Regions from separate parts of the Mediterraneibacter butyricigenes genome, predicted to be linked through region 1. Evidence: a T-box and tRNA genes for the amino acid it is inferred to sense, from the RefSeq annotation. Region 1 holds a T-box; the other holds one or more tRNA genes.
What was found. The T-box of region 1 lies ahead of leuS (leucine--tRNA ligase). A T-box ahead of a tRNA ligase gene usually reads a tRNA of that ligase, here a tRNA-Leu.

Region 1 (5,725 bases):
GCGGGCACTTATGGAACATCTGAAAAAGGAGCAGGTACATCTCTTCTTAAGAGAATATGGATATGAAGATGACACACTGGACTCAAATCTGTACAGATTGGCTGCCAGATGCAGAGAGTTTGCAAAGATTGGTCTGAGCTTTCCGCATGAGATCGGTGCTTTTCTGGAATATCCGATGGAAGATGTGAAAGATTTCATCAGGAAACAGGGGAAAGATTTTCTCTGTAACGGGTACTGGAAGGTCTACCACAATCCGGCAAATGCCATGGCGATTTTCAATGCTTATGACCGCGCAAAGACCTGTGCGGTTGAAGAATTTATAAAGGGCGAATCTATTTTTGAGATCACAAGGAGGTTATTATGAGCGTATCAGTCGTATACTGGAGTGGAACAGGTAACACAGCAACAATGGCAGAGGCAGTTGCAAGAGGAATTGAAGCAGGAGGTCAAACACCGCAGATCATAGATGTAGGAAGTGCTGATGTGCAGGCTCTCGCATCCGAAACTGCATTTGCACTTGGATGCCCGTCCATGGGTGTAGAACAGTTGGAAGAAGGAGAAATGGAGCCGTTCGTAGAAGCACTGGAACCATTGGTATCCGGAAAGAAAATTCTGTTATTCGGATCCTACGGATGGGGAGACGGAGAATGGATGCGTGACTGGGTAGAGCGTATGACTCAGGCAGGAGCTGTTATGGTAGCAGCAGACGGAATCATGGCAAACAATGAGCCGGATGACGATGCAATCGCAGAGTGCGAAGCAGCAGGAAAAGAACTGGCTGCACAGGCATAAACCGTACAGAACGTCCGGGAAAGAAATCGAAAGAACGTAATTCAAACAATCCAGAAAAATCAAATCCAAGACTGAGAAAAGGAGAAACACCGTGCGTGTTTCTCCTCTTTTTTAGCTTACTATCCTGATTTTTCCGCAAAAGGAATGCATAAGGCAACCGTTCGCACTTAGTCCGGGTTATGAAGTGGAAGAATGATTCGCAGGATAAATTCTTCTCCCTCCACAGAAAACTGACAATTCCCGTGAAGGCGTTCTACCGTATACCAGATGCTTCTGGTGCCAAGTCCGTGACCTTTTTTGGAAGTCTGGGGCAGACCATCTACGATTTCAGGACGGACAAGGAAAGGGTTCTGAATCGAGAGCAGAAGCTTGTCATTGGCAATTCGCATGGAAAGCTGGATTTTTCGATCGGTTTCCGGAAGCATGGAAGTGGCGTGAATCGCATTTTCCAGAGCGTTGGATAAAATAGTAGTCAGATCTACATCAGAAACCGGAAGGACTTCAGGAAGTTCCAGCGTGGTGATCAATTGGATCTTTTTGGAGGAGACAGTGTCTTCCTGGAAAGAAAGTATCAGATTGACGGTTTCATTGCGACTGTAAGATTTCAGGATGGTTCGATCAGAGGTCTGCAGGATCTCCTGGATGAATTCTCGGGCTTTCTGTGTTTCTCCGTTTTCCAGAAGCGCGGAAATGCCGGCAAGATAATGGCGAAGATCATGGCGCATCAGGGAAATGGTCTGCCGGGAACGCTGTAAGGCAATCAGTTCTTTTTCAGACTGCGAGCGTTTCATTTTCAACAGGGAATAGCGTTGTTTTTCTTCCAGATTCTCTTCATACTGGTGAAAATACAGGCACAGAAACATGAGATAAGAAATACACAGAATGAAACCAAGAAACTCTGCGACAACGGCACGACCGGAATAGAGCAGAGAGGTGTAAACACTGGTGACATAATCAAACAGATAGTAAACGAAAGGAACCAGACCGAAGATTAATTGAATTTTGGTGCTTTTCTGAGTCAGGCGCCGCATGATCTGGGGCATATAACGGAAAAGAAATACAAAAATAACAAGGGTAATCCCGATGCGAACCACGTAATAAATCCAGAGCTGCCCGCTTAATTCCCTTGCGGCAATTCCAATCCAGTTGCTGATCTGGCAGCACAGATAGGCTGTAAAGACAGCGATTCCACTTAAGATCAGAGAACAATGATAAAACAGGGTGAAAAATAAGATCAGTGGCAGGTGGATCAGAAAAGGATAGAGCTGTTCGGCCTGTGCATTTCCGAGAAACAGATAGGATGCGGAAGAACAGAGACCGGTGATCGCGGAGAAAGCCAGCAGGCAGAGTATATTTTTCCGATTCATAAGGATCCCGAGGATCGAAGCGGAAATGTAGACGCCGAACAATAAGGTTGTGACCATGTGGATGGCAGATAAAACAGACAAAAGCATGACAGGATTCCTTTCCTAGAATGTTTCCTGGAACATCAGGGCAAAATAAGCTTCTTTGAATGTTTTGCTGTAACTTCTTGCAATCGGAATGCAATGGCCGGATTTGGTCAGAAGTTCGGTTGTGTTGAAGTGATCTACATTTGGAAGATAGACCAAATAACTGCGGTGACATTTGAAGAAAGCCGGATGACCGGAAAGTTGTTTTTCAAAAAAGTAAAAGGGAGCAACAGATTCCACAGTCTGTCCGGTGATCAAACGAAAGGTCACACGTTTATTCTGAGCCTCTGCGTATTCGATCTCATGAAAATAAAGCTTCTGATAACCGTAAGAAGTCTTCAGGATCAGATGCTCCGGTTCGTTCTGAAATTCCGTAAGACAATCGTCCAGTACGGACTGAAGCCTATCGTAGGAGATGGGCTTCAACAGATAATTTTCAGCTTTGACTTCATAAGACTCCAGCGCGAATTCCGGAGAGGAAGTCAGAAAGATGATTTTTGCATCCCGGTCGGTCTTACGCAGGATTTTTGCGGCCTCCATGCCGTTGAACATGGGCATAATGATGTCCAGAAATATAATATCGGCAGGTTCTTCCCGGTGATGGGAGAGAAGTTCATCTCCGTTTTCGAAAGTAGAAATCATAACGGGGATATTACGCTCTTTGGACCATTTATGGATAAATTCTGTGGTGATCTGTAAAAAAATAGGACTGTCGTCACAGACTGAAATGTTAAACATAGTAAATTCCTCAATTTCTATTCCTAAGATATAACATTTTTATTTTAATTGATTTCTGACGAAAATGCAAATGTCGAAAGACGCGGAAAACACGGGGAATCTTAAGAAATTGCTTGACTTATTTTAATGTTGTTTTTATAATAAGGAAGTATTATTGAAGAGACGATGAAGAGGAATAGTAAGAGAACAGCGTATTCCAGAGAGTTGCCGGCAGGTGCGAGGCAACAGCGTGATCTCCCAACTCACCTCGGAGTTCCTCTGCTGAAGTGACAGAGATCTTGTGAATGAGATGATTTCAGGCTATGAGATGTGCAGGTGATGTGTAGGCAGATGGCGGGGCTTCCCGTTACAGAAGATACGAGTGTATCTGCGAAGGGCAGATGAATGAGAGTGGTACCGCGGAAATAAAGCCTTTTCGTCTCTTATGAGATGAGAAGGCTTTCTATATACCAAAGTATGCAAGAGAAGCTGCCGGTGGCAGGTTCAATGTATGCCATCAGGCAAAAAGGAGGATATAAAAATGGCAGCAAAGATTGTTTACAACCATAAGGCAATCGAGAACAAATGGAGAGAAAAGTGGGAAGAGAACCCGGTGAATCCGAAAGTGGATGAACAGGGCAATCCGAAGAAGAAATATTATTGTCTGGATATGTTCCCGTATCCGTCAGGAAATGGTCTTCATGTAGGACACTGGAGAGGATATGTTATCTCCGATGTATGGAGCAGATACAAGCTTCAGCAGGGATATTATATCGTTCATCCGATGGGCTGGGATGCGTTCGGACTTCCGGCAGAGAACTATGCAATCAAGATGGGAGTACATCCGGCAAAATCTACTGCCAACAATGTGGCAAATATTAAGAGACAGATCAATGAGATCGCAGCTCTTTATGACTGGGATATGGAAGTGAATACCACAGATCCTGAATTCTACAAATGGACACAGTGGATCTTCGTAAAGATGTTCAAAGAAGGTCTGGCTTATGAAAAGGAATTCCCGATCAACTGGTGTCCGTCCTGTAAGACAGGTCTGGCAAACGAAGAAGTAGTCAACGGTAAATGCGAACGCTGCGGAGCAGAAGTAACCAAGAAAAATCTTCGTCAGTGGATGCTGAAGATCACCGCTTATGCAGAAAGATTACTGAATGACCTGGACAAACTGGACTGGCCGGAAAAAGTAAAGAAGATGCAGACAGACTGGATCGGTAAATCTTACGGAGCAGAAGTAAACTTCAAAGTAGACGGACGTGAAGATGAGATTACAGTCTATACCACCAGACCGGATACCCTTTACGGAGCAACCTTTATGGTACTGGCACCGGAACATGCCCTGGCAGCATCTCTTGCCACAGAAGAACGCAAAGAAGTCGTAGAGAAATACATCTATGATTCTTCCATGAAATCCAACGTAGACCGTCTGCAGGATAAAGAGAAGACCGGTGTATTTACCGGAAGTTATGCAATCAATCCGATCAACGGAGCAAAAGTACCGATCTGGCTGTCTGACTATGTACTGGCTGATTACGGTACCGGTGCGATCATGTGTGTACCGGCTCATGATGACCGTGACTTTGAATTCGCAAAGAAATTTGACATTCCGATTATTCAGGTAATCGCAAAAGACGGAAAAGCCATTGAAAATATGACAGAAGCTTATACAGAGGCTTCCGGAACCATGATCAATTCCGGCGAGTGGGATGGTATGGAATCCGCAGTTCTGAAAAAAGAGGCACCGCATATCATCGAAGAGCGTGGAATCGGAAAAGCAACTGTAAATTACAAATTGCGTGACTGGGTATTCTCTCGTCAGCGTTACTGGGGAGAACCGATTCCGATTGTACATTGTCCGAAATGCGGAAATGTGCCGGTACCGGAAGAAGAACTTCCGCTTCGCCTGCCGGATGTAGAATCCTATGAGCCGACAGGAACCGGAGAATCTCCGTTGGCAGCCATCGACGAATGGGTAAACTGCAAGTGTCCTGTATGTGGCGCAGATGCAAAACGTGAGACAAACACTATGCCGCAGTGGGCAGGATCTTCTTGGTACTTCCTGCGCTATGTGGATAATCATAATGATAAAGAACTGGTATCCAGAGAAAAAGCAGATGCTATGCTTCCGGTAGATATGTATATCGGCGGAGTAGAGCATGCAGTTCTTCATCTGCTGTATTCCAGATTCTATACAAAATTTCTGTGCGATATCGGAGTCATCGACTTTGATGAACCATTCCAGAAACTGTTCAACCAGGGAATGATCACAGGCAAGAACGGAATTAAGATGAGTAAATCCAAAGGAAATGTAGTTTCCCCGGATGATCTGGTACGTGACTACGGATGCGATTCCCTGAGAATGTATGAACTTTTCGTAGGACCACCGGAGCTGGATGCAGAGTGGGATGATCGTGGAATTGACGGAGTGAATCGTTTCCTGAAACGTCTGTGGAATCTGCTTCAGGACAGCCTGGCAGCCAATGTAGAAGCAACGGATGCAATGGTCAAAGAACGTCATAAACTGGTATATGATGTAACAACACGTCTGGAGAACTTCAGCCTGAATACCGTAATCTCCGCATTTATGGAGCACAATAACAAGCTGATTGATCTGGCAAAGAAGAATGGTGGCGGAGTAGATAAAGAGACTCTGGAAACGATGGCAGTTCTGATTTCTCCATTTGCACCGCATTTTGCAGAAGAAATGTGGGAGCAGTTGGGTCATACAGAGACTGTATTCCGTGCAGGATGGC
Region 2 (5,725 bases), 1.4 Mb from region 1:
ATCTTCTTTCACATCAGCTTTTGCAACGCCACTGTCCATTCCTTTGGACGCTTGTTTCATGGCATCTTTTTTCTGCTGCGCTTCTTCGAGGGATGTATCTTTTCCCATAAATTTCAGAATCGGAAGGCTGATCAGGAGAGAAACTGCGGCAGATACAACGACTCCCACAACCAATCCCAGATAACTGTGCCGTTCCGCCATCATCAAAATCGCCAGAATACTTCCTGGTGAAGCCGGTGCCGTCAGACCTACTCCAAACAAATTAAACAGGAAAATTCCGCTTGCTCCTCCTGCGATCGTCGATAAGATCAGCAACGGATTCATTAAAATATATGGAAAATAAATTTCATGGATTCCACCGAAGAAATGGATAATCACTGCCCCAGGTGCAGAACTCTTTGCGCTTCCTTTTCCCGCAATACAATATGCCAGAAGGACGCCAAGTCCCGGTCCCGGATTCGCTTCCAGCAGGAAGAAAATAGATTTTCCGACTTCCTCTACCTGCTGAATTCCCATCGGTGATAAAATTCCATGGTTGATGGCATTATTCAGGAACAGAACCTTTGCCGGTTCAATAAATACGCTGGTCAATGGCAGCAGTCTGTGATCCACGAAGAATCCCACGCCGGCTCTCATCGCTTCATTTAATCCGTTTACCAGCGGTGTAATTCCCTTCATCGCCAGAAGTGCCAGAATTGCACCGATAATTCCCAGTGAAAAATTATTGACCAGCATTTCAAATCCCGCCGGTGTATGTCCCTCGATCGCCTGATCGAATTTCTTTAAAATCCAGGCTGAAAGCGGTCCCACGATCATTGCCCCGATAAACATCGGAATATCGCTTCCGACAATCACACCCATGGTCGCAATCGCACCGATCACTCCGCCTCGTTTTCCGGCTACCACTTCCCCGCCTGTATATGCGATCAAAAGTGGAAGCAACATCGACGACATCGGTGTTACCAGTTTTGCAAATGTTTCATTCGGGAACCATCCGGTTTCAATGAACAGTGCCGTAATGAGTCCCCACGCGATAAACGCGCCAATGTTTGGCATTACCATTCCGCTTAAAAAACGTCCAAATACCTGTACTTTTTCTTTCATTGATTTCACACCTCATTTTACCCATCGTTTGCAGAGGTATGATTGGCCAATCAATCTCTTTCCTTGTTTCTATCCCCATTATATCCGGCGCTTTTACATTTTTTCAATAAATAGAAAATGAGATTTGTCACCAATATATAGTGCCAAATCTCATCACTTTTTCTCTGCGGTCAGTGGGACTTGAACCCACACGGTTGCCCACTGGCTCCTAAGACCAGCGCGTCTGCCATTCCGCCATGACCGCAAATGTCGTACCTGTATACTATACACCATGCGCTCTTGACGTGTCAACCGCGGCAGAACCTTTTTTATTTCTGCTTTACTTCATAAGCCATCTGTCTCATATCCGGAGCCGCCATCAATACCGGATACAATACTGCTGCCAGAACCAGTCCGCCGACTCCCTGGATAATATTTGCCGGAATACTTGCTGCCGCTGCTGATGCTCCATACAGGAAGGATTCGCATACAAAATATCCACCTGCTACAAAGATAATATCAATCACGCCACCTAAAATTACGGCTACATAACGTGACTTGGAATTCTTTCCAACACTCTGATAGATCAGAGCAGATACCAGAGCGATCAGTCCCTTGATTGCAAATGTAATCGGTACATAGACAAAATATCCTCCCAACAGATCCGCCATCGCAGAACCGATTCCTCCTGCCAGCAGACCATATACCGGTCCCAGAATCACGCCGGACAAGATTACAACTGCATCTCCCGGATGGATATATCCGCTGGTTCCCGGTGTAGGAATACGGATTGACATGGTTGCTACACAAGCCAATGCGGCAAAAAGTGCTGTCATCACAATTTTCTTTAAATTAGAATTCATAGTATTACCTCTTTCCTCATTTGTTTGCCCTATTTACGACTGCACTTACTTTACCGCAATATTGGTTCGATTCAAACAGCCAGTTTATCAAAATTTAAGCAAGCCAGTTTTGTTTTCGAACTATCTCCCTGTTTTCGCTTATTTCTACCGCTTTGGATCGGCTGGATACCTACCTAAAAAAGGCATGATTTTGTACCACGCTTTTACCACGCAACACCATTTTCACCACGCATTTACCACGTTTTCCTGTGCGTTTCTGTGGTGTTAAGTGGTGCTAACAGGAATACATAAAAATAACGGAAAACCCATTGTTTACAAGGTTTTCCGCCATTTTACTAGTCCTGAGCGTGCGGGGATTCGAACCCCGGACAACTTGATTAAAAGTCAAGTGCTCTACCACCTGAGCTACACGCCCATATTTAATTTTGAATGGTTCACTTTTCAGCTACCCAAAACTGGGCTAGCTGGATTCGAACCAGCGAATGCAGGAGTCAAAGTCCTGTGCCTTACCGCTTGGCGATAGCCCATCAATCAGACTTAAAAGGGTGGGTAGTGGGACTCGAACCCACGACATCCAGAACCACAATCTGGCGCGCTAACCAACTGCACCATACCCACCATGACGAGCCTGGGGGGATTCGAACCCTCGACCTACGGCTTAGAAGGCCGTTGCTCTATCCAGCTGAGCTACAGACTCAGAAAGACTTTTTCTCTCGCTATTGAATCCTTATAACTTATATTGTTACAGGAAAGCGGGTGATGGGAATCGAACCCACGTATCCAGCTTGGAAGGCTGGTGTTCTACCATTGAACTACACCCGCACAAATCGGGGTGACAGGATTCGAACCTGCGACCTCCTGGTCCCAAACCAGGCGCTCTAGCCAAGCTGAGCCACACCCCGTCAGTCGCATGTCGTTTGTGCGATTTCTTTAGTACCCCGCGACGCAAGAATTATTATATTACAGAGAATCCATAATGTCAACAAAAATTTTCATTTTTTTCAAAATATTTTTTTGAAGGCCTTTTCAGCACCTCTCGCCATGCTTTTCCTCGTTTTTCACCGTGATTTTGCACAAAGAACCATAGTTTTCCTACAAAAATTTCTGCTCGAATTTCAAATCCCCTTCTTCATCCATTTCCATAATCATATAGCTTCCCCGTCTGCCTTCCTGTCTCGGATAGGACACACTTCCCGGATTCAACACCGTAATATCCTCATCCTGTTCAAAATACGGCCGGTGTGTATGCCCGAACATCACCACATCCGCCCCGATCGACAATGCTTCTTCTTTTAAAATTTCCGGTCCGGTTGACACATGATAATGGTGTCCGTGGGTAATCATGATATGATGCGGTCCCAGATCAAACTCTTCTTCATACGGATGGGGTGCAAAAAAATCATTATTTCCGCGCACAATATATTTTGGACATTCAAACATCACATCCAGATAGATTTCTCCGCCTTCCACATCCCCCAGATGGATCAGCATATCAAACTCTCCCTCACGCTCCAGGATCTCATCGACTCCTTCATGTCTTCCGTGAGTATCACTTATTATTAACGTTCTCATTTCTTTCATTTCCTATAATTTTTCTTCTCTGGTTACTCTGTACTTTCCTTCCGGATTTCCGAATTATCGCCTTATCTATTCTATTCTTTCGCTTCTATCACAACACGCATCGCACGAAGTGCTTTTCCTCTGTGGCTAATGGCATTTTTATCCTCCGGGGACAATTCTGCTGAAGTACAGCCATATTCCGGCAGATAAAAAATCGGATCATAGCCAAATCCATTGGCACCGGCACTCTCATACGCAATCCGGCCTTCCATATTTTCGCGCACAACCTTTTCCGTACCATCCGGGAACACTGCTGCCACCGCGCAGGCAAATCTTGCGGTTCTCTTTTCCTCTGGAACATCTTTCACCCGATCCAGGATCAACTGGTTTTTTATCTCGTAAGAGGTGTTTTCTCCCGCATATCTGGCTGAATAAATCCCCGGTTCTTTATTCAGGGCATCCACTTCCAGACCGGAATCATCCGCCAGCACAATATCATTCGGAAGAAGCTTTGCAACCTCACGCGCCTTGATCAGTGCATTTTCCTCGAAGGTTGTTCCGTCTTCTATAATTTCCGGATCTACGCCCACTTCTTTCATCGAAATCACCGGCATCCCCAGATCTTCTAAAATCTGTCGGATCTCTATCATTTTATGTGCATTTCCTGTAGCAAATACAATTCTTTTCCCCATGATCTATCGTTCCTCCCGATGCTTTCTGGGCGGTTTCGGTCCCAGAAACTGATAATAATAGGTCTTAATCATTCCATTGTAAATCTTACGGTTTTTATCTGCTTTGCGTCCAAAATACCGCTCTGCATCCTCATAAGACGTGATCATATATGCGGACCAGGAATCCAGCTTTTTGAAACTTTCTCCAAATTCCCGATACAATGCCGGCAGAGTTTCTTTTTCATTTAATCGCTCTCCATAAGGAGGATTGGTGATCACAAAACCATATTTTTTCGGATGGCTCAAATCTTTCACCGCGCGCTGCTGAAAATGAATCATATGATCCACACCTGCCACCTGTGCATTTTCTCTGGCCACCTTAATCACATCTCCATCGATGTCATAGCCCTGGATATCCACTTCCACATCACGTTTTACCAGATCATTTGCCTCATCCATCGCGTCATACCACTGCTTTTTCGCCACCAGATTCGTCCAGGCCTCCGCCGTAAAAGAACGATTCATTCCCGGTGCAATCGAAGCCGCCATCATCGCTGCCTCGATCGGAAATGTTCCGCTTCCGCAAAACGGATCGACCAGGATCCGGTCTGCCCTCCAGGGTGTCAGCATGATCAACGCAGATGCCAATGTCTCCGTAATCGGCGCTTTACCGGACAGTTTACGGTATCCTCTTTTGTGAAGGGATTCTCCCGAGGTATCCAAACCGATCGTCACCTGATCCTTCATCAGAAAAACGCGCACCGGATATTCTGCTCCATCCTCTTCAAACCAGCTTTTATGGTATTTACTCTTCATCCGTTCCACCATGGCTTTTTTCATAATAGACTGGATATCAGACGTACTGAACAGTTTACTTTTTACAGAAGAAGCCTTTTTCACCCAGAATTTTCCATTTTCCGGAATATACTCTTCCCATGGAAGTGCTTTGGTCTTATCGAACAATTCCTCAAAGGTCACCGCCTTGAAACTGCCCACCTTAACCAGAATTCTTTCCGCAGTTCTCAAAAATATATTTGCCTGACAGATGGCCTCTTCATCTCCGATAAATGTAACCCTTCCATCTTCTACCTGCGATATTTCATATCCAAGATCCAGGATTTCCCGTTTTAAAACTGCCTCCATTCCAAAATGGCAGGGTGCGATCAATTCAAATCTTCTCATTACTTCCTCTTTCTTCCTCTTGTAAGACTCACTGTTCTTTCACTGTTTTTATTACTGTCGGTCCTATGCTCCGTTGCTCTTGATTTTTGTCCTTTTTGATATTCTGTACTCATTCTATCTTACGTTCTGCCCTTGCAAAAGTCAAGCCATGCAAAAAGCCGCCACTGTATTCTTACAGTGACGGCCGCTATTGCTTTCTAAGCGCTTCTACCGCTCTGATTACTCAGCTGTATACGGCATAAGAGCGATGTGACGTGCTCTCTTGATTGCTACGGTAAGAGCTCTCTGATGTTTTGCGCAGTTTCCGGTAATTCTTCTCGGAAGAATCTTACCTCTCTCAGAAACATATTTTCTAAGCTTTGCTAC

Region 2: it has a tRNA-Leu gene. The T-box ahead of leuS (leucine--tRNA ligase) is inferred to sense a tRNA for this amino acid. The anticodon was not compared.

The regions. Positions count from the first base shown of each region.
Region 1 is NZ_BHGK01000001.1:2,649,460-2,655,184, forward strand. It holds gene KGMB01110_RS13035 (DUF3793 family protein) at 1-364, shown strand, start outside; gene KGMB01110_RS13040 (flavodoxin) at 361-792, shown strand; gene KGMB01110_RS13045 (sensor histidine kinase) at 960-2,246, opposite strand; gene KGMB01110_RS13050 (LytR/AlgR family response regulator transcription factor) at 2,262-2,981, opposite strand; T-box leader at 3,138-3,407, shown strand; gene leuS (leucine--tRNA ligase) at 3,502-5,725, shown strand, end outside.
Region 2 is NZ_BHGK01000001.1:1,263,132-1,268,856, forward strand. It holds gene KGMB01110_RS06170 (PTS mannitol transporter subunit IICB) at 1-1,104, opposite strand, end outside; tRNA gene KGMB01110_RS06175 (tRNA-Leu) at 1,270-1,348, opposite strand; gene KGMB01110_RS06180 (ECF transporter S component) at 1,413-1,946, opposite strand; tRNA gene KGMB01110_RS06185 (tRNA-Lys) at 2,289-2,361, opposite strand; tRNA gene KGMB01110_RS06190 (tRNA-Gln) at 2,402-2,473, opposite strand; tRNA gene KGMB01110_RS06195 (tRNA-His) at 2,491-2,564, opposite strand; tRNA gene KGMB01110_RS06200 (tRNA-Arg) at 2,570-2,643, opposite strand; tRNA gene KGMB01110_RS06205 (tRNA-Gly) at 2,698-2,768, opposite strand; tRNA gene KGMB01110_RS06210 (tRNA-Pro) at 2,774-2,848, opposite strand; gene KGMB01110_RS06215 (metallophosphoesterase family protein) at 3,039-3,518, opposite strand; gene KGMB01110_RS06220 (XTP/dITP diphosphatase) at 3,599-4,198, opposite strand; gene KGMB01110_RS06225 (THUMP domain-containing class I SAM-dependent RNA methyltransferase) at 4,202-5,359, opposite strand; gene rpsR (30S ribosomal protein S18) at 5,579-5,725, opposite strand, start outside.